Regions from separate parts of the Priestia sp. P1_B12_1 genome, predicted to be linked through region 2. Evidence: a T-box and tRNA genes for the amino acid it is inferred to sense, from the RefSeq annotation. Region 2 holds a T-box; the other holds one or more tRNA genes.
What was found. A T-box is a leader RNA that pairs with one kind of tRNA and senses whether it is charged. The one in region 2 lies ahead of leuS (leucine--tRNA ligase), so its partner is inferred to be a tRNA-Leu.
Positions count from the first base shown of each region.

Region 1: it encodes a tRNA-Leu, which carries the amino acid that the T-box ahead of leuS (leucine--tRNA ligase) is inferred to sense. The anticodon was not compared.

Region 1 covers NZ_JBFTZR010000003.1:252,342-263,918, forward strand. Annotated here, with positions in the region: gene AC1D0Y_RS12250 (FUSC family protein) at 1-115, opposite strand, end outside; gene AC1D0Y_RS12255 (hypothetical protein) at 304-1,119, opposite strand; gene AC1D0Y_RS12260 (VanW family protein) at 1,298-2,236, shown strand; gene AC1D0Y_RS12265 (YjcZ family sporulation protein) at 2,327-2,449, opposite strand; gene AC1D0Y_RS12270 (GNAT family N-acetyltransferase) at 2,638-3,150, opposite strand; gene AC1D0Y_RS12275 (YczF family membrane protein) at 3,229-3,456, opposite strand; gene AC1D0Y_RS12280 (spore germination protein) at 3,602-5,224, shown strand; gene AC1D0Y_RS12285 (Ger(x)C family spore germination protein) at 5,214-6,437, shown strand; gene AC1D0Y_RS12290 (GerAB/ArcD/ProY family transporter) at 6,458-7,558, shown strand; gene AC1D0Y_RS12295 (Na+/H+ antiporter NhaC family protein) at 7,758-9,158, opposite strand; tRNA gene AC1D0Y_RS12300 (tRNA-Gly) at 9,373-9,444, opposite strand; tRNA gene AC1D0Y_RS12305 (tRNA-Leu) at 9,464-9,545, opposite strand; tRNA gene AC1D0Y_RS12310 (tRNA-Trp) at 9,572-9,645, opposite strand; gene AC1D0Y_RS12315 (phospholipase D-like domain-containing protein) at 9,867-11,261, opposite strand; gene AC1D0Y_RS12320 (hypothetical protein) at 11,571-11,577, opposite strand, start outside.
Region 2 covers NZ_JBFTZR010000001.1:1,038,103-1,049,679, forward strand. Annotated here, with positions in the region: gene AC1D0Y_RS05370 (pseudouridine synthase) at 1-319, opposite strand, end outside; gene AC1D0Y_RS05375 (putative polysaccharide biosynthesis protein) at 371-2,014, opposite strand; gene AC1D0Y_RS05380 (BaiN/RdsA family NAD(P)/FAD-dependent oxidoreductase) at 2,225-3,496, shown strand; gene AC1D0Y_RS05385 (sporulation protein Cse60) at 3,501-3,680, opposite strand; gene AC1D0Y_RS05390 (rhodanese-like domain-containing protein) at 4,118-4,429, opposite strand; gene leuS (leucine--tRNA ligase) at 4,669-7,083, opposite strand; T-box leader at 7,148-7,366, opposite strand; gene AC1D0Y_RS05400 (hypothetical protein) at 7,610-7,801, opposite strand; gene AC1D0Y_RS05405 (GntP family permease) at 7,866-9,188, opposite strand; gene AC1D0Y_RS05410 (MDR family MFS transporter) at 9,345-10,532, opposite strand; gene AC1D0Y_RS05415 (hypothetical protein) at 10,691-10,846, opposite strand; gene AC1D0Y_RS05420 (YtzC family protein) at 10,859-11,122, opposite strand; gene mnmL (tRNA modification radical SAM protein MnmL/YtqA) at 11,292-11,577, shown strand, end outside.

The DNA.
Region 1 (11,577 bases), on a different contig from region 2:
GCATAATAACGACCGCTGTAATGACGCTAATCGTAGCTTTGGAAGCCGTTTTGAATCTTTTTCGTCCAGGGTCTGCAGCAACTAAGCGGCTGAACCAATATGAAAAAATAAACACCCTCTCCTTTCGTGCTGTAGAGTTCTTTGCAGAAAGAGTAATATTATTACTTATACCCTTTTTTATTCTTTTCTATCGTATGTAAGCACGTTTTTACACTATAACATTGCGAAGGACTAAAGTGCTAAACAAATGCTTAAAAACACATCTGTTTTCTGTCAGATGTGTTTTTAAGCATTAATCAGTACTTACAATGTAAGTGAAGAAATTTCCCACCCGTTTGTTAACGGATTTCTCTTTAAAGTAAAAACCATCGTGGTCTTTTGAGCCCCTTTACCTTCGTAATAAATAAGGCAATCTACGGCGATTTTCTCTTTTGTTTTATACTTTTTTGCATGAAATACGTCCGTTTTATAATAAATAGTGGAGATACTATGCAGTTTTGCCCATAGCTTATGCTCTTGCTTCACGCGCAAAATCGGCTGCATCAAAGCATCATCATCTTGCTTTAATCCTGTTAAAAACATATTTACGACTTCTGCCGGCTCAGCTTTTAATGCATATTCATCAAGCTTTCCTCCTGCTTTTAATACCATTAACTGATGACCTGGATCCACATTTTGAGACTTGTGAGTCGTACTTCCTGCAAAATGAATGCAAAAATGACCGGGGAATCCATTGTCAAGCGCACCGGCTCCGTGAGGCATTCCGTTCATGGAAGCGGCAAGCATTTGACCTTTAGACGGAATGAGAACAGCTCTTCGGTTCCAGCTCCATTTCCCATTATATAAGTGCTTCATTACTTTCGTATCTTGGCGTGTAAGCGGCTGAGCATCTGCATGGTGTGAGCCTGCTCTTCGCTGCACGTAAAAGTAAAAGCCGGTTTCTACATCGATCACTTTAAACTTTTTCCCCTTCGGCAGTAAGCTTTCTACACGTTTCCACTTTAATACTTTTCCTGTGTCACTTACCGGAAAGTACGTAAGGTTTTCTTCTGCTTTCATCTTTTGGGGATGCACAAAAAAACTAATAAGCATAAAGACTAAAATCATTAATTTTGTCATTGTCTACCCTCATTACCTTGTAGTTTCTCTATGTAATATGCGAAAGTACACATACAATTATAAATAGAAATTTTTACACGCTCGCCTCATGGAAAATAATACAAAAAAGAGCTTGTGAATCCTATACATTAAACGGTTCATTTTATTCATACTAACAGGTGAAAGCGAGGTATATGATATGAATTTCACTTGGATGGTTGGACTTTTAATGCTCATTCAACCTCTTTCTACACAAGACCACCTATCTATTACTCATGACGGTAAACCAATTGAACGGATTGAACGGGACAAAGTGGCCGTGCCTCTTCTTCCTGTCCCTATGGTTGATCATGACGGATACAATCTTCTTCTAAAAGAATTGGATAAAAAAACATATAGAGAGCCCATAAATGCCCGCATTGATAAAAGCGGACAAATTGTTCCTGAGCAAGCGGGTGTCAAACTATATCATAAAGATTTTGCGGAGAAATTTTATACTTATTTTTTTAGCGGCGGTACGTCAACATTAGAAATCCCGACGCTTCCTGTTCCGCCTCGCGTAGATAAAGAGCTGCTTGCAACGATTCGAATTAAGCAAATCGGTCATTATCATACGGTATTTAACCCTCATAATAAAAATCGTTCTCACAATATTTCTCTTGCAGCTGAATCACTAGACAGCAGCGTTATATTTCCTGGGGAAGTTTTCTCTTTTAATCAAACCGTCGGAAAAAGAACGGCAGCAAAAGGGTATATGCGTGCGCCAATCATTGTAAAAGGAGAGTATTCTGAAGGAGTTGGAGGAGGAATTTGCCAAGTTTCTTCTACTTTATTTAACGCCGTCGATAACGCTGGCGTAACGATTACACAGCGTTACTCACACAGTCGCAGTGTTTCCTACGTACCTCCTGGACGAGACGCTACCGTCAGCTGGTATGGACCTGACTTTCATTTTAAAAATACGTATAGTGATCCTTTGTTGATTCGAGCGCAGGTACAAGGGGGAGTCATAAGTGTGGCCGTGTATTCTACTGATGCGATTGAATATAAGCCTCGCCGAGTCCCTTGGGCTTCTGATGACCGATTGTTGAAAGAGAAAAAAATTGAATCACATGTTGATACTGAGCCTACCGATTAATCATCTTTTCCAGCATTTTATTTTTCCAGCATTTTATAATGAACACAAAAAAAGCCTAAAGGGTATCCTTTAGGCTATTCAGTGATATAATTAGCAGCCGTAGCCGCCACCGTAACCACCGCTATAACAACTACATCCGATAATTACTAATAGAATAAATAATACAACTAATAAAGCGAAACCAGAACCAAATCCACATCCAGCATTAGACATACAAGCACTCCCTTTCAACGTAATTTTCTGTTGCTAAAACAAAGAAGGTTCAAACATGGGGTGTTTCTCATGGATAGCTTATTGTATGTCTGCCTAGACGTTTTGGTTTGCTTTTCTGCTCATTTTTTAAAAATTGGGCTTGTTTTCGTCTTTACAACTCGGAAAACGTAATTCCGCAAAAGTAAAGCTCATTTCCACTCTTCCTTTAAAATTGCATAATAATATTCATCCCACCATCCTTTTTCAGTTGGAATACATTTTTTAAAATACCCTTCTCTTCTCATCCCGATCTTCTCCATAACACGATAAGAAGACGTATTCTCAGGTTGACAAGTAGCAATAATCCGATGCAGGTTCATTGTATTAAAGGCGTAGTCCACGATTGCTTTTGCCGCTTCTGACGCATATCCTTTCTGATGATAGAGAGAATTAAATACCCAGCCAATTTCATAAGTATGGTCCCCAAAATAGTTAAAAAAGACGATATGACCAATTAGGATTTTTTCGTTTTTTAATACAACTGGAAAATTTTTAACGTTTTCTTTCATATTTTCATTTACAAATTTCTTCGCATCATCCTTACTAAAAACACCTTCTGGTATGTATTTCATGACATCAGCATCAGATGTATATGCGTAGACATCTTGCCAATCTTCATATGTGAATTTGCGTATTAGTAATCTGTCAGTCTCAATGTTCATGTCATTCTCCCCTATCTCAAAGCTACCTTCTATACGCTTGTTTCGATAGCGAAGAGATAAAAACCTCTTTGCAACAAATTACTGTTGTTTTTGCTGACGCTTCTTTAAAACAAGATAAAGTGACTCTGCAAAAAAGAAAAATAGAAGAGAAAAAAGGACAAATAATTCGGCTACTTCCATTACACGAAACGGGCTTAACGCATTGTATAGTGCCTGCAGTATGTTCGTTCCTTGAAAAAGATCAATTCCTACAGAAAGAGCGACCACAGATCCAAATAGCAGCAGGCTAACTCCAATAATTTTCATATGTCTACTCCTCACCTAATCATTACTTACCTCATAGGTTCGTCATTTTCATTTACCATCATGCAAAAGATATTTTGTTAAAAATTACATAATTATACGGTTTTTGGTCAAATTAATAAAAACTACAGTAAGGGTGCTTTCATTTATGCCTTCGTTCTTTAAAAATCAAAAATCTAAAAATAAGCTTCAACCTCAGGCAAATCAAACAAGCAGCGAACAAGCAGCTTCTTCTCTTAAGAATCTGCTGTCTGAGAACCTTACCCTCATTAAAGAGAAAACTGGAAACAGCTCAGATATTGTGATTCGTCATTTTAAACTAGGCGTCAATAACAGCTTGGCTGCTGCTATCGTCTATATAGAAGGGATTGTAGATAATCAGGCTATTCAAGATTACTTACTGCAGTCTCTTATGAAAGATAATCAAAAAAATGACCTAAACGATCAAAATGCATTAGAGTTAATCTCCGAAGACATCGTCACAATCGGCAACGTATCGTTTGCAGACAACTGGGATGATTTACTGTCTTCTTTGATGTCAGGAGACAGCCTTCTTATTTTCGATGGCATAAACCGCGTACTCAGCGTGAGTACACAAGGCGGTGAAAAGCGTGCCATTGCAGAATCTACTACAGAAATGGTAGTTCGGGGACCAAAAGGTGCCTTTACTGAGTCTATCGGCACAAACTTAGCCATGGTGCGCCGAATTATTAAAACACCTGACTTATGGCTAGAGTCGATGAAGATTGGCCGAGTAACTAAAACGGATGTCACTGTTATGTATATTCATGGCATCGCAAACGATAAAGTTGTAAAAGAAATTCGAAAGCGATTAAAAAACATTGATATTGATAGTATTTTGGAATCAGGTTATGTTGAGCAGCTAATTGAAGATCAAACGGTCACTCCTTTTCCAACTATTTATAATACAGAAAGACCCGACGTGGTGGCAGGTAACCTTTTGGAAGGAAGAATTGCTATTTTTGTGGACGGAACTCCTTTTGTCCTTATTGCTCCCGCGTTGTTCATTCAATTTTTCCAATCGGCTGAAGATTACTACGCACGCTTTGATATTGCGACGTCCATTCGTCTTTTGCGGGTGTTTATGTTTATGATTTCACTTATCGCTCCTGCTACGTATGTGGCGGTTACGACATTTCATCAAGAGATGGTACCCACAACGCTTATTGTAGCTCTTGCTGCACAGCGAGAATCCGTTCCATTTCCCGCGTTTGTGGAAGCTTTTTTTATGGAAGTCACCTTTGAAATTTTACGTGAAGCGGGGATTCGTTTACCAAAAGCTATCGGATCTGCTGTATCAATCGTTGGAGCTCTTGTTATTGGGCAAGCAGCGGTTCAAGCGGGGATCGTCTCACCAGCTATGGTTATTATTGTATCGATTACAGCCATTGCTAGCTTTGCAACGCCGTCTTTCGATATGGCTATTTCAGCGCGTTTAATTCGTTTTTTATTTATATTAGGAGCGGCTACATTCGGTTTCTATGGTATTATTCTTATTCTTTTAATGGGAGTTGGACATCTGTGCAGCTTACGTTCATTTGGTGTTCCTTATATGACGCCATTAGCACCGTTTATTCCTGCAAGCAATGAAGATACTTTGATACGGTTGCCATGGTGGACGATGAGAAGAAGACCTAAATTAATTAGTGATAACAAAGTTCGTCAAAGCAAACATCAAAAGCCTGAGCCTCCTTCTTCAAGAGGTATGATTAATCAGGAAATGGAAGAAGATGATCAAAATGAAACGTAAAAGTTTATTTTTACTGGTAATGACCATAATGATGGTATTGCTTACTAGCTGCTGGAGTAAAAAAGAGTTAACGGATCTTGCATTTGTATCGGCAATGGGCATTGATAAAACGAAAGATGGGCGGTATGAGCTTATCTTTCAAATTATTAACCCGGGAAATGTAGCTGGCTTACAAGGGGGCGGCGGTACCCAAAGTCCGCCTGTTACGATCTATGCTGCTTCCGGTGATAATTTAGTTGAAGCAAGCAGACGCGCTTCAGCTAGAATTTCCCGAAGACTTTATTATGCCCATACCAACTTAGTCGTGATCGGAGAAAAATTAGCGCGTGAAGAAGGAATTAACATTCTCATTGATTCTATTGATCGCGATCCTGAGTTTCGAATTACGACTTCCTTAGTAATCGCCAACCAGTCAAGTGCTGCTGATTTGGTAAAAGCACTAACGCCTGTCGATAAAATTCCAGCAAACAAAATTATGAAAACGCTGGAGTTCACTCAAAGAAAATGGGGAGAAAATCTAAAGGTTTCCTTTCAAGAAGTGATGAGATCTCTCGAATCTCCTGGAGGAGAAGCACTAGTCTCGGGTTTTCGTTTAGTTGGAAATCCTCAACAAGCAGAAAAATTAGATAACCTCCAGCAAAGCGCACCAGAAGCTACCCTTCGTGCTTCTGGCATTGCTGTTTTTAAAAATGGAAAGTTAATCGACTGGCTGTACAATAGTCCAGCCAGAGGCAGCGTTTGGATTCTTGATAAAATACAAGGAACCGACATTAATGTAGACTGGAAAGGAAAAAAAGAAGCGCTTGCCTATCAAACAGTTCGTCAAAAAACGGATGTATCTGTAAAAATGGTAAAAGGAAAACCTTATGCGTCCGTTCACACTCGCGTAGAAGGCGATCTTGGAGAAGTGGAGGTCCCTGTTGATACACGTCAACCTGCTGTAATCAAAAAAATGGAAAAAGCTGCAGGTAAAGAAATAAAAAAAGAATTACAAACAGCTATTAAACAAGCTCAGACAGACAAAGTTGACATCTTTGGATTTGGAGAAGCACTAGCACGCACGCGGCCTAATCAGTGGGAAAAACTCAAATCAGAATGGGATGACGTTTATTTTCCAAAATTAGATGTAGACGTTAAAGTAGAAGCTTACATTCGCCGAACAGGTCTGCGCAATAAATCGTTTCTCTCTAGCGTAAAAGAAAAACAACAATGAGGTAAGGAGGTTCTGGCTATATGGAAAAAGCAAAAATTAGCGCCACTCAGTTATTTATTCTCATGGTTTTATTCGAGCTGGGAAGTGCTTTATTAGTTCCTCTTGCAATGAGAGCAAAGCAAGATGCATGGCTAGCTATTTTAATTGGAATGCTGTGCAGTTTTTTCTTCTTTTTAGTTTATCACAAGCTCTATTCCTACTATCCGGACCTCCTGCCCACAGAATATATGCAGAAAATTTTAGGTAAGGCACTGGGAACGCTTCTTGCATTCGTATATATCGTTTATTTTTTATACGATGCATCACGAGTTCTAAGAGATTTCGGAGAGATGCTTCTTACTTTTGCTTATCCCGATACGCCTTTATTTATTGCCAATGCCTTATTAATGCTGGTCATTATCTATATTACCCGAAAAGGAATTGAAGCGATAGCCCGGTCAGGAGAGCTTCTGTTTATTTTTATGTACTTTCTGGCTGTGGCAGGCTTCATCTTAATTATTAGCTCAGGACTAATTGATTTTAAGAACTTACAGCCGGTATTAAAAGAAGGAGTACTGCCCGTTGCAAAAGTTGCTTTAACCGAAACGCTGTATTTTCCTTTCACGGAAGCTATTGTATTTACCATGCTTCTTCCTTATTTGAGCAATCCCAAAAAAGCGAGTGTCACCATGATATGCGCAACGGGATTAAGCGGAATTAACCTAATTATTACGATGATCATTAACATTAGCGTGCTTGGAGTTGATTTGACGACAAGATCACAGTTCCCTCTTCTGAGTACTGTCCAAACGATCCAAGTAGCTGATTTTTTAGAGCGTCTAGATGTATTTTTTATGTTCGCTATGGTTATTGGGATTTATTTTAAAGTTAGCATCTTGTTTTATGCTTCTATAATAAGTACAGCTACTTTATTTAAAATTAAATCGCCTTCCCGTCTAGCGTATCCTTTAGGCATCATTGTGTTATTTCTGTCGATTACAATCGCTAGTAATTTTCAAGAACACCTTTATGAAGGGCTGCACGTAGCGAGATTTCTTTTACATATGCCGCTATTTTCTATCATACCTATACTGCTTTTGATTATCGCCTTTTTGAAAAATAGGAAGAAGCAGCACAGATAGTATATATCTCTAATAATATAGAAAAATGGCATTAAAATTATCGAGGTGATGTTCGTGTATATATGGTTTTATGATCATTTTGTTAATACAATCTTATTTCCGCTTACTTGTATCATGCTAGTGTGCCTATCACTAGGGCTGTATGCATACGTTAAGCTAAAAAAAATGAAAAGTGAAGAATAGATAGCTACTCCCTCATTTAAAACAAGAAAGATACAACAAGATAGAAAGCAACTGTTATTCCCGCTGCAATTAAAGCTGGCTTTAATTTATATTTGGCATATTCAATAACAGATAAATCTAATATTTTGGCGATGGTATTCGTATCGTCGCTTAAAGGTGAAGAAAATGCTCCAAAGGAACCGCTCGCAAACACCGCACCGATAATTAATGGCAAAGAAAGATCTGCAGAACTTGCAAGCGATACGCCAAGCGGCATTAAAATCCCCCATGTCCCCCAAGCAGACCCGATAAAGTAAGAAATAGCAGCTCCAAACACAAACATAAAAGGAGTGACAAACATTTGAGGAATCCACTTAGAATGTGCCGTCACAAAATTTGAAAAACCTAAGTCTTCTGTAACAGCGGATAATCCCCATACTACCGATAACAGCAGAATAACGGACATTAAGTCATTGCCTCCTGTGATAAAACCATTAAGCAAATTCTGTAATGTAAAGCGCTGAAACAAGAAAAAAATGAGGGTAATTAACGTAGTGATAATTAAAGCTACTACCATCGCTTCTAGCACGTCTGCTTTAATAAATGCTTCAAAAAAGCTGTGGCTCTTATGATGCCCGCTCCACCATGTTAAAAGTAAAGTAAGTGAAATCACAACAAGTAAAGGTACTAACAGATTCCAAGGCTTAGAAGGCAAATCCTTCGACACGCAAGGATGACAATCATGCCAATCTTTTTCGTCTTCTTCCTCTAGCTTCATAGGAGCCGTAGATGTTGAATGATGAAAAAAACTGAAATAAATCCCTACTAGAATAATCACAATCGAAAAGAAGTTATAAGGAATGCTTTGAATGAACAAAGAATAAGCGTCTTGTTTTATGCCTTGATGATCAATTGCCATTTGAATGATTGAGACCATATACCCTACAAATGCCGTTGCCACAGGAATTAAGACGATAACAGGAGTAGCAGTTGTTTCAATAACAAACCCTAGCTCTGCTGTCGTCATTTTCACTTTTTTCAGCAGCGCTCTCATGATGGGTGCGATCGTCACAAAACGAAATGTGGGAGCACTGAATGTTCCAATGGTTGAAACATAGGTTAAAATAAGGGCTTTTTTTCTTGTATCAATTCTTTCTGCAGCTGTTTCCACAAACCCCTTAACTCCTCCAGCCATCTTAATCATTCCGATAAGCCCTGAAAACGCGTATAAAAAGACGACGATTTCTATATTACTTTTATTTCTAAGAGCTTGTACAACATAGTGAAGTAGCTTTTCAACACCTCCGATAATCGAATGATCAATTAAATAAGCACCTACTAATAAGCCTAAAAACAACCCTGGCAGCACTTGTTTCGTGAAAATAGCTATGGGAATAACAATTAAAAACGGTATAATCGAAAACCAACTAGATTCCATAGGACTCTCCCCTATCTTAAAAACCATATTAGATGTCTTCACGTATCGTTCATTAGCTTTTAATGTAACCCCAATATTATGTGTATATTCACGAAAGCAACACGTATAAGCAGTACTGCTTTAATAAAATATTTCTGATTACAAACAGCATAATAAAACTCTTTATTTCTACAACAAAAAAGCAGTTTGCACATGCAAACTGCTTTTGAAAAGAAGCGGAAGACGAGGTTCGAACTCGCGACCCCCACCTTGGCAAGGTGGTGTTCTACCACTGAACTACTTCCGCGCGTATATGAAAGTAAAGATGCGGGTGAAGGGACTTGAACCCCCACGTCATAAGACACTAGATCCTAAGTCTAGCGCGTCTGCCAATTCCGCCACACCCGCGTGTGAATTAAAAGATAACTCCAAAATGGCAGGGGCAGTAGGAATTGAACCCACACTGACGGTTTTGGAGACCGTAGTTCTACCTTTAAACTATGCCCCTAGAAATGACCTCTTCAAAAGAACCTCGTTTATTAACGACGCTACATCATAATAAAACATATATGGAATTTCGTCAATAGATCTTTTGATGAATCATAACTAGTACTAGCGGTTTTCAAAAAACTGTGAGGCATATCACAGCTTTTTACACATTCCCTTCACCAGCTGCAGTCCTCTTTAATCTCCGCTATTTGTTTTTAGAGACTCTGCTGTAACAAAGTACTATACAAAATGTCTCCAAAATCGTGTAAAGACCGAAAGAATATGTAGGAGTGCAGATTTTACAGGAGGCACGTTTTTTTGAGAATCCGTATTAACATCCACAGGTTCTCCCTCATCTCCCACAAGCATACTGTGAGAAATTTTAGCTTCAATAGCTCCTGTTAACTGGGCTGCAAATTCTTCACTATCTATCATAACCATGGATTCAGTATTTAAAAATGCAGAGCGCGAATCTAAGTTAAAAGAACCAACTGCACTTAAACGCTGATCGTAAACAACAGATTTCCCGTGAATTGAATAAGGCTTTTGATATTCATAAAGCTTCGAACCAGCTTTTATGACGCGATTCTTTACTCCCAAGTATGCAGAAAAAGCCATAGCATTTGGAGTGGATGTAATAGAATTAGTTAAAATAATTCTTTGCACTTTTGGTTTTACTCGCTTATCTATATACTGTTCCATCTCTTTTGTTGGTACGATATAAGGGCTTTGAACAACAATGGATTTTTCAGCTTGCTGGGAAAGCTTAATAAACGTTTTCCATATAAAAGGGCTTTTATTTATTCGTTGAATAGGATTTGTAATAAAAGAAATCTTTCTTGTAGGGATCGTTGCTTCTCTCCATACAATATAAGGATGGACAAAAGGTTCGTTTGCTTTTTTGGCCTCTTCGTATTGATCTATCAACAATTTCTTTCCTGAAAGACCGCGAAATTGTTTAGTTTTCTTGAGCTTTGGAAAAGCTTTTCGTGTATACGGATGATTCCATAATTTCTCTACATACTTCTCCATTGAGAGAATGACACTATGACTTTCTTGCTTTGTGTTATAAATCAGCACATCACGGTCATAGACAAAATTTTTATTTGGTTGACTGGCCAAGTATTTATCTCCAATGTTTCGTCCTCCAATAATACCTAATTGACCATCGACTACTATTATTTTATCGTGAAGACGATTATGCCATGTCCAAGGTTTAAAAATAGTGAAGGGCTCATAGTACTTTAATTCTATATTATTGTGGAAAGCTAGAGCATAAAGAACATTTTTCCTCTTGCCTTTTAGCCCATGAGAGATCCCGTCTAACAGCACGCGAATACGTATACCTCGATCCGCAGCTTCGAATAAAGCGCCCATAAGTAAATCCGAAGAACGACCTTTACCGATGGAAAAGTACGCAATATCAATTGTATGCCTCGCTTCTTGAATCATCTGCATTCGAACAAGCCCTGAAAAATAACCGTTTTCCAAAAGCATAACTCGGTCTGTAGATTCTTTCTTCCCGTAAAAATTCTCAGTATTCATTACTTTTAAGTCTTTTCCCTTGTGTAAAGGGACATAAAACAGTACCACTGCAGTTACGAATACATATATGAAGTACAATACGACAATCATTATTAGTATGTTTATTAGCATATTTCCTGTCACAATCCCTTTCCATTCTTATCGTTCTGTTTTTATTAGGATTCTTACTTTTTTAACTTCTATACCTTTTAAAATAAGAATGGAATGATGGATTATTTGTTACACCACTGTTGATTTCCGTGCCAGTCTTCGCCTTTCCCTCCAAACAACAGCTAGAAGCAATTATATACACGAAACCTACGTTTACACTACCAATAAAAAAAGCAGAAGTTCATTATCTTCTGCTTTTACAATTTATACTCTCTATTGTGAACCTGCCTAAGTAAAACAGCGGCTCTTTTACTGA
Region 2 (11,577 bases):
CTGTATCTTTATCTAAACGCCCTACCGGAAATGGGTCATACACAGCATCGTCAAGTTCAAGCAAGTCCAAAACTGTTTCATGAAGAGAATCTTCTGTTGCTGATATGACGCCTTGCGGCTTATGAAGCATAAAGTAAACAAATTCTCGGTAAGAAACGGCTTCGCCATGCACAGTTATTTCTTGTTCATCTGGATTAACGTGGACCTTAGCATCTTTAACTGCTGTACCGTCTACCTTAACAGCTCCAGTCTTTAAAAGACCTTTAACTTCTTTTCGGCTTCCGTACCCAATGGTAGAAAGCAATTTATCCAAACGCATGTAATATCCTCCTCTTTTTTGAAAAGAAGATGACTCTAACGAGTCATCTTCTTAGGCACTGCGCTGTTTATTTCGGCGCAGTATCTTTCTTTCAATTGCACCTGTTACCCTCGCTCCCATTACTTTTTCAAGCAGGCTTGAACGATAGGTAATAATAAAGTAAATAAGGCCGCCTACTGCTGCTCCTATAATCGTAATAACAGTGGCAGAGAATCGTCCTGGCGTTGTAAACAGACCAATCACTGCTGCAACAATTTTTACGCTGATTCCCATAATCGCAACAAAAATGAGAATAAGCACAGATCGTTTTATAAACTCACTGTAGTTATATTTTGCGTGTTTTTGAATAAGCGCAAACATATAAACAAGAGATACGATATAGCCTAGTGCTGTCGCTAAAACTGAACCAATCTCGTGGAACATAAGAATAAATGGAACGTTCACGACAATTTTCACAATCAATCCAAATAATAGACTTAAAACAGCATATTTTTGTTTGTTGATTCCTTGTAAAATAGCTCCATTAACCGTAAAAAATGAGAACAATAAAGCTACCGGTGCATAGTAAAGTAAGACATTTCCACCCGCATCCGATGCATCTGTTCCAAAGAAAAACGTATAGGCTGGGCCAGCTAAAGCCATTAATCCTACAGATGCTGGCAGTACAAGAAACATAATCGTTTGATATGTTTGATCAATTTGCTTTTGCAGTACGTTATAATCTTTATTCACAAAGGAACGTGTAATCGTTGGTACAAGAGTCAAACCGAACGCCGTAGCTAATGAAACGGGAATCATCACAAGCTTTGGAACATAAGACTGAACAATTCCGTTCATTGACTCTGCTATTTCTTTTTGTCCAGCCGCTACCATTGCACGGTTAAATGTGAATTGGTCCACATACTGATAAAGCGGAATAGCCAAGCTGACAAAGACATATGGCAATGAATACGTAAGCAGCTCTTTAAAAATGGATACGGTAGAAATACGCGTAGGCGTTACCGTCTGCTCGTTCACCATTTTATCAAGATAAGGCTTTCGTTTTTTCCAGTACCAAATTAATACAGCCAGTCCAGCAAGAGCTCCTACAAAAGCCCCCATCGTAGCAAATCCAACGGCTAATGCAAGACTTCCATGGACAACTTTGATGACGATATAGGTAGATGCCAATAAAAAGACAACCCGCACAAGCTGTTCAACTACTTGTGAAACAGCTGTTGGTCCCATAGACTGGTGACCTTGGAAAAATCCTCGCATTAAACTCATCATCGGTACTACAATTAACGCAACACTAACCATTCGCATAACCATTACTACATCTTCTAAGGAGTTATTTAAATCAGAACCTCCCAGTGTAATTCTAGACATAACAGGAGCTAACGAATATAAAAGTAAAAATGCAAGTATTCCTGTGACAAGCATTAATTTCATGCCGGCCCGGTACATTCTTCTACTCGTATAGTAATCACCGAGTGCATTATATTTTGATACAAATTTCGATACGGCCATTGGCATACCGGCTGTAGCAATACTTAAATAAATAGCATATTGGTTATATCCGTAACCAAACAGTGCCCCCCCTACGGTTCCAACAAGGATCGCAAATGGAAATAAATAAATCATTCCCAAGATTCGGGATACATAGGTGCCAAGCGTCAGCACAAAGGTCCCTCTTAACAATTTTGAATCAGACATACGTTTGCCTCCGATACTTAATGTTACATACTGATAATAATGATAGAATTGAAAAGAAGCAAGTGACAGTATACACTAAGAAAGGTCTTATACTCACTCGCACTCGTCAACAAACTAAAAAACAAAGACTATAGCCCATTTTATCCAATGTTGAGAGATTTGTCAGTGAACAAACTAAAATTTTTTAAGAATAGACAGGTTGGTGAAAGTATGATATATGATGTAGTCGTAATCGGAGGAGGACCTTCTGGTTTGATGGCATCGATTGCAGCTGGTGAGTCAGGTGCAAACGTATTATTAATTGATAAAGGCAATAAACTTGGACGAAAGCTTGCCATTTCTGGAGGCGGACGCTGTAATGTGACAAACCGTCTTCCCATTGATGAACTTATTAAACACATTCCAGGAAACGGCCGCTTTTTATACAGTGCGTTTTCTGTTTTTAATAACGAAGATATCATCTCTTATTTTGAAGGCCTTGGAATTAAATTAAAAGAAGAAGATCACGGACGTATGTTTCCGGTCAGCAATAAAGCGCAATCTGTTGTTGACGCATTAATTAGCGAACTTCACCGTCTTCGTGTGACGATTCGCACAAACACAGCCGTTAAACGCGTAAACTATGAGAACAACACCGTGAAAGAAGTTGTGCTTCAAAACGGGGAAGCAATCCAAACGAAAAGCGTTGTGATTGCAGTAGGTGGAAAATCAGTACCTCATACAGGTTCGACAGGAGACGGTTATCAATGGGCAAAAGATGCGGGGCATAAAATTACTGAGCTTTACCCAACAGAAGTTCCTATTACATCTAGCGAACACTTTGTTAAAACCAAAACGCTTCAAGGTCTATCGCTTCGCAATGTAGGACTAAGCGTGCTAAATAAAAAAGGCAAGCCTGTCATTACTCATCAAATGGATATGATTTTCACTCACTTTGGCATCTCTGGCCCTGCCGCTCTTCGCTGCAGCCAATATGTTGTTAAAGAGTTAAAGAAACAAAAAAGCAACACTGTTCAAATGTCTCTTGATTTATTTCCTAGCCAAAACGAAGAAGATATTTTTCAGCAATTAGTCAAAACAACAAAAGAAGAGCCGAAAAAAGCAATTAAAAATGTCTTAAAAGGTTTTGTATCTGAACGCTATCTATTGTTTTTACTCGAGCAGGCAGGCATTGATAGCCAGGCGCTAGCAGGACAGCTTCAGCATGAGAAACTGAGAGAATTTGCAAAACTGTGCAAACGATTTGAATTTGCTGTAAACGGCACGCTTTCTTTAGAAAAAGCATTCGTCACAGGAGGCGGCGTATCTGTTAAAGAAATTCACCCAAAAGAAATGTCTTCGAAATTTATGCAAGGCCTTTACTTCTGCGGGGAAATTCTTGATATCCATGGATACACTGGAGGATACAATATCACTTCCGCTCTTGTAACAGGCCGTTTGGCGGGGAGTAATGCAGGAGAATTTGCAACAAGCCTAGCATAATATGCTAGGCTTTATACATAACCATGGCTGAAAAACAGTACACCTGCTCATCACGATCAACATCCACTGTCACCTGGTATTTAATATCAACGACGTCTTCATCCTCTAATTTCCGTAAAAATCGATTCACCGCAAATTCTAAATCTTTTTCATGCTCTTTATCAAACATTTTCACTTGTATCACAGCTTCTACCACCTTGTCCTATCAAATTTGTTTCAATCAGAATGGACTGTTTCTCTTGATGATGGTTTTTGTACGGATTTTCAATCTCTTACTACTTCTATTTTTATGAGGGCTTTTATAGATTTAGTCATCATTTGTTTTCTTGCTATCATTTTAGTCGGATGGCAGAAGTTTCATTCAAAAAAGAGGAACGAAATGAATCCAATCTAAAGGCGAACAAATGGGATACATGAGCTGAACCGCTTGTAACACGGGAGTCGATTTCCTTGCAAGACTTCGCTTTCCGCAGGAGTCTTGCAAGGAAATCAACTGCTAGAAGGAACGAAACAAATAAAACCTATGTTCACCATAACAAAAAAAATGAACCACTAATCAAACATGTTGATCAATAGTTCATTTTTCACTTCAGCTAAGATACTTTTGTCCCAGCCTCTTTTTTATTTATTAACCGTTTTTCCTTCCCACTCTAACATACCACCAACCATATTTGTTACTTTATATCCTTGTTCTTGAAGGTAGTAACATACGTTTTCACTGCGGCGGCCCGAACGGCAAATGAAAATATATTCTTTGTCTTTATCGAAATGATCCACACTAGCTGGAATATCATTCATACGAATATGTTTAGCAGTTGGAATCATTCCTTCTGCTACTTCTTCATCTTCACGCACATCAACTAAATGAAGTTCTTCTCCCTTTTCAACGCGTTTTTGAAGTTCCTCAGGCGTAATTACTTTTACTTCTTCCATCTTCGTCATTCCTCTCTATTCTTTCATTCAGCTTGCTATCGCTATTGTAGCAAATTCAAATACCTTTATGCCACTAAATAAGAAAAGCTTAAGCAGCAGCCTGCCTGAGCTTTTCCAATCGTAGTTAAAGGTTTGACTAAGCGTCTGATGTCAAACCCGAAAGGCGGACATCAGGCGCTTCGGTCTAGAAGAGAACCCCTGACTGCTCTTTAGTCAGGGGTTCTTTTCTACATCAATACTTAATTAGCTACGATGTTTACTAATTTACCAGGCACAGCAATCACTTTGCGCACTGTCTTACCTTCAATGAACTCTTGAACATCTTCATTAGCCATTGCAATATCTTGAAGCTCTTCACGAGATGCCTCAGCAGGTACATTAACTTTTGCACGTACTTTACCGTTAATTTGAACGACAATTTCCACTTCATCATCTACAAGTTTCGCTTCGTCAAACGCAGGCCAAGCCTCATACGAAATTGTATCTTCGTGACCTAGTTTGCTCCATAATTCCTCAGTCGTATGAGGACAAATTGGTGCTAATAGCTTCACAAATCCTTCTACGTATTGCTTTGGCAGCACGTCAACTTTGTATGCATCATTGATGAATACCATAAGCTGAGAGATACCTGTATTAAAACGGAGGCCTTCGTAATCTTCCGTTACTTTTTTCACCGTTTGGTGATACACGCGTTCAAGCGTAGTGTCATTGCTTTCTTGAACCTTGCTGCTTAATTCACCGTTATCGTCAACAAGTAAGCGCCATACACGATCTAAGAAACGGCGTGCACCATCAAGCCCTTTTGTTGACCAAGCGATTGATGCATCTAAAGGTCCCATAAACATTTCGTAAAGGCGAAGCGTATCTGCACCGTGGCTTTCTACGATTTCGTCTGGGTTTACAACGTTACCTTTTGACTTACTCATTTTTTCGTTGTTTTCTCCAAGAATCATACCTTGGTTAAACAGTTTTTGGAACGGCTCTTTTGTTGGAACTACGCCGATATCATATAAAAACTTATGCCAGAAACGAGCATATAATAAGTGAAGAACAGCGTGTTCAGCTCCACCGATATAAATATCAACCGGCAACCATTCTTTTAATTTATCTGCATCTGCTAACGCTTCACTGTTTGTTGGATCAATGTAGCGTAAGTAATACCAGCAGCTGCCTGCCCATTGAGGCATTGTATTTGTTTCTCGGCGCCCTTTTTTTCCTGTTTCCGGATCTACAACGTTCACCCAGTCATCAATGTTTGCTAACGGAGATTCACCTGTGCCTGACGGTTTGATTTCAGTCGTTTTTGGTAACACAAGCGGAAGCTGATCTTCAGGAACTGCCGTTGTTGTGCCATCTTCCCAGTGAATAACAGGAATTGGTTCACCCCAGTAGCGCTGACGGCTGAATAACCAGTCACGCAGACGGTATGTTACTTGTTTTTCACCTTTTTCATTTGCTTGAAGCCACTGAATCATATTTGAAATTGCTTCTTCTTTATCTAAACCATTTAAGAAGTCTGAATTAACGTGCTCGCCGTCGCCTGTATAAGCTTCTTTTGAAACGTCTCCGCCGGCTACCACTTCTTTAATCGGCAGTTCAAATTTAACCGCAAATTCATAATCACGCTCATCGTGAGCCGGAACAGCCATAATTGCACCGGTGCCATAGCTCATTAGAACATAGTCAGCAATCCAAATTGGCATTCTCTCGCCGTTTACAGGGTTAATTGCATAAGCACCAGTGAATACGCCAGTTTTGTCTTTAGCTAAGTCTGTACGTTCTAAATCGCTTTTGCTTTTAATTTGATCTAAATACGCTTCTACCGCTTCTTTTTGTTCGGCTGTTGTAATTTTTTCTACAAACGGATGTTCAGGTGCTAAAACGGCATACGTTGCCCCAAATAGCGTGTCAGGACGCGTTGTAAACACAGTAAATGTGTCCTCGTATCCATCGATTGTGAAGTGCACGTGAGCTCCTTCAGAGCGGCCAATCCAGTTGCGCTGCATTTCTTTAATACTTTCTGGCCAATCAAGCTCATCTAAATCTTCTAGTAAACGATCTGCATAAGCTGTGATTTTAAGCATCCACTGCTTCATTGGACGACGCTCAACCGGATGTCCCCCACGCTCACTTTTGCCGTCAATAACTTCTTCGTTCGCAAGTACTGTTCCTAGAGCAGGACACCAGTTAACAGCTACTTCATCCACATAAGCTAAGCCGTTTTTATATAGCTGTAAGAAAATCCACTGCGTCCATTTGTAGTAGTTTGGATCAGTTGTATTAATTTCTCGCTCCCAATCGTAAGAGAAACCTAACGATTTGATTTGACGACGGAAATTATTAATGTTAAGTTCAGTGAATTCAGCCGGGTCATTTCCTGTATCTAATGCATACTGTTCAGCAGGTAATCCGAATGCATCCCATCCCATCGGATGAAGTACATTGTATCCTTGCATACGCTTCATACGAGATAAAATATCCGTTGCTGTATAACCTTCTGGATGCCCAACGTGTAAACCAGCGCCAGATGGATAAGGGAACATATCTAATGCGTAAAATTTACGCTTTCCTTCATCTTCTGTTGTTTTAAATGTTTTATTTTCTTCCCAAACTTTTTGCCATTTTTGTTCGATCTTTTCATGATTAAAAGCCATACATAATCCTCCTTGTACGCTCCAGCTGTATTTAATTAAACTAAAAAACCCCTCATCCCTCAAACAAAGGGACGAGAGGTTGAATAAACTTCCCGCGGTACCACCCAAATTAGCACAATTATGTACTCACTCATTTTCCTTAACGCGGATAGACGGCAAATGTTACTTTACTTCACATTTACAACTCCAAGGTGAGTTCATGAACGCTCGTTTGCTGACTCGCACCACCCGTCAGCTCTCTTAGCTCGCTTCGTTCACTACTATTCCTTATCATAGTTTTTACATCATACTACCTTGTATTGTAAATAATATGTTCGTAAACTGCAAGTTGTTCAACGGATTTTGTAAAAGTTTCTGCACTGCAGCACTGCTTTGTTGCTAAATCCTCTCTTTCATTCTTATATATGAACAACTTCTCCCAAAAACATACATCCATGGCCAAACAAAAAAGGGATTGAGACATAATTGAATCAATCCAATTTAAAGACGAACAAATAGAATAAATGCGTTAGTATGAATCTCTTGGTTACACCGCTGTTGATTTCCGTGCAAGACTTCTCTTTCCGCGGGCAGCCGATGAGCCTCCTCGTTGCTTACACTCATGCGGGGTCTCACCTATTTCAGGAGTCTTTGTCTTGCCCTCCACTCCGCAGCTAGAAGCACCTAAACAAATGAAATCTACGTTCACCATAAACATGAAAAGATCCGAACGATTCATCGTTCGGATCTTCCTTCAACTAAAATACTTTTATCCCAGTCCCTGCTTTCTTTAGCTGCTATTATTAAATGCCAAATCCAAAAGAAAACAGAATGATCGCAAGTACAAGACCAACAAGCGGTACAATCACCGTCATTGCTGCAACTGATCCATACGCATCTTTATGAGTTTCTCCGCAAATAGAATTAATGGTTGTTACGACATAACCATTATGAGGCAAGGAATCTAGTACTCCAGAGGAAATAGCGACTACGCGATGGAGAGCTTCTGGATTTACACCAGCATCTAGATAGTGAGGTGCTAAAATTGGCAAAGCAATCGCCTGACCTCCTGAAGCCGAACCTGTCATCCCCGCGATAACACTCACGGCAATAGCTCCTCCGATCAACGGACTTCCTGGAATATGCGTCATGGCATCTACAGCCACTCCAAACGCGGGAACAGCCTTAGCAACTCCTCCAAAACCTACGACAGCGGCTGTATTCCCAATAGCAATTAACGCACCCAGCGTTCCTTCTGAAGCTGCATTCCAAAATCCTTTAAAATGCTTTCGGTTTACAATGTATGTGACAATGATGCCGCTTAAAAGTGCGACAATCAGCGCAGATTGCTGAAGTGGCTTATGAAGTGCAAAAGAAATAATGAGCACGACCACAAGCGGAAGCAAACTTAATAAAGGATTAGGAAGAGATTGATTTTCCGTTACTACTGGATCTTTCTCGCGTGATATAAAACGCTCCCCATTTTTAACTGCTTTTGAAATCAAGCGCTTTAACCACCAGTAGCCAAATACAGCCATCACTACCGCTACAACTAAACTAACTTCCCACCCTGCATACGGACTCGTTTTTAAATATTCAATTGGAATCCAGTTTTGGATTTCAGGCGATCCAGCCGAAGTCATCGTAAACGTAACGGAACCGAATGCTAAAGCAGCGGGTATAAACCGCCTCGGCAAATCAGCTTGTTTGAATAAGCTTAAAGCCATTGGATAAACAGAGAATGCTACTACAAACAGACTGACTCCGCCGTATGTTAAGACCGCACAGGCAAGTACAATCGCCAACACTGCTCTTTTCATTCCTAGTTTACTGACAATCCAGCGGGAAACACTATCGGCGGCCCCGCTGTCTTCCATTACTTTTCCAAAGACGGCCCCCAATAGAAACATTAAATACCAAGCAGCAATAAACCCTGTGAAACCAGACATGTAATTTCCAACAAAATTTGCTTCTCCTTCTTTCACCAGCTGCGGAAATAAAGGCATTCCGCTTGTTAACGCAACAACTAAAGCACTGAGCGGACCTGCTATAAATAAATTCATGCCTCTCATCGTTAATACAATGAGCAGCAATAATCCTCCAATTAATCCAATCATACTAAGCATGTTTAGCCCCCCATGAAGTTATATAATTAGAAAACGCTTACATTTTTACAGGTGTATACTCCTTCCTTTGCTTGTCACGACCCTTACTATATTATTAAAGGAATACTGAAGACATTCCTACGTTTATTAAGCCATCAAAAATAAAACCATCTCTATTTATTTAGAGATGGTTAATGGACGCTGACGTTTTTCTTTTAATTTATAATCGTATATCCATGTTGTACACATGCTGAATAACAATAGAGCAATTAATAAATAGCACAGCGTAGACATATTAAACGCATCGAAAATAACGCCTCCAAAGAGAGGACCAATCATTTTACCTGCAGTAGCCATGCTGTTAACTACACCTTGATAAAATCCTTCTTTTCCAGATGGAGCCAACTGACTTGCAACAGCCGGAATGGCTGGCCAAACGAACATTTCTCCAATTGTTAACACAATCATTGCTGTTAAGAACTGCGGAAATGTTGTAGCATTCACCACGATAACAAAAGAAGCCACAAAAATAACCGTTCCAATTAGGACCTGTACTTTTAATGTTTTTGCTACTTTTTGAATGATGGGTACAATCAAAGGCTGACCGACTACAATTAAAATCCCGTTAATCGTCCAAAGCAAACTGTAGCTGGAAAGAGGTATATTCAGCTCACGCGTATGCGTAGCAATCGTTGTTTGCCACTGAACATACGCCACCCAGCATAAGACATACCCCGTACATAAAATAAGAAGAGCAGTCAGCTTCGTTTTATGCCCAATGCTCCCTGCTTCATTAAGGACATTCGTTTGTCCAACGGTAACCGAAATATGACGATATGAAAAAATAGCAATAAGCAGAAAAATAACGTATAAAATTGTATTAGCTAAGAAAATATACGTAAATGAATAAGACGCTACAATGCCCCCTACCGCGGCGCCAATAGCTACTCCTGCATTTTGAGCAACGTACATCGCATTAAATGCTTTTCTTCCGCCTTGTGGCCAAACGGACCCTGCCATTGCATACATAGACGGAAACACAATACCAGATCCAAACCCTACAACAACCAAGAGAACAACGTATGTAGGCCAACCATGGAAAAACACGAGTCCCACTAATGCAATAAGAGTAATAATAATTCCTGATAAAATGGATTTATATCCTCCGATTTTGTCAAAAAGCGTTCCTCCAAGCAAATTCCCTACTACGCTTGCCGCAGAATTCAGCATAAGAACCACTCCTGCGACGGATAACGACTTTCCTAAATGTTCATTTATATAAATTGTATTGAGAGGCCATAAAAATGAAGCTCCCGTTACGTTTACAAGCATACCAATAATCAAAAACCAAAGTGATTTGGGCATTGATCTCCCCCCTATCTATTCGAATGCCAACGTACATTCTAGTCTTTTCTTAAAGGGTTCGCAATGCTTTTACATATAGACAATTTATTTGAAATTCGCTGACTATTTAAAAAGGTGATTCCACATGACAATATCATGCAAAACCACCTTTTTATCGCTTATTTTCGCTTCGAACGAACCGGCTGTGCACGCTTGCTGTTTCGTGCTTTTAATTCTTTTACCGGATCAAAATCTTTTCCTAGCTCAATGTCATTGCTGTTGATCCCGTTTTTTGTTTTTTGTTCCGGATTATTTTGATTTGAACGCGTTGCCATAAAATCCTCTCCTTAATGCTGAGTTGTGATCAATTTATTTTGCAGCTGCTGAACTTGCAGGCGCATGCGATATAGCTGCTCTCTTTGCTGTGCATTTGCACTGTGAGAAAACTCTTCAATTTCTTTATAAGCATTTTCTAATTTTTCCTGTGCTTTTGTATATTCAGTGTCGTTATAATGTTCTTGCTTCATGCCTTCCTGCAACTGACCTTGTCCAAAGCGAATAGCATCTTCACACTGTTGCATAAGTTGATCCACTGCTTGACGAGTTGTCATTCTCTATTCCTCCTATTCGTTCATTTCTGTCTTATTTTGCGCAACTTTACTTCCCTTTACGACAAGAAGAACCTGTTAAATATAAGCATCCTTAAATTTGTTTGGCACTTTTTCACGTTTTTGATACAATTTGTTGATGTATATTGCATGTAAAAAGGAGGTTGCTGATTTGAGTCAGACAAACCCATTTCCGTATAAATCTGAAAACAAACGTTATCACACCTGGAATTACCACTTACGTAACCACTTTGGCCATAAGGTATTTAAAGTAGCCTTAGATGGAGGATTTGATTGTCCAAACAGAGACGGCACGGTAGCTCACGGCGGCTGTACGTTTTGCAGCGCTGCCGGCTCAGGGGATTTTGCCGGAAACAGAGCGGATGACCTCGTGACACAATTTAATGAAATCCGTAAAAAAATGCATCATAAATGGAAAGACGGAAAATACGTTGCTT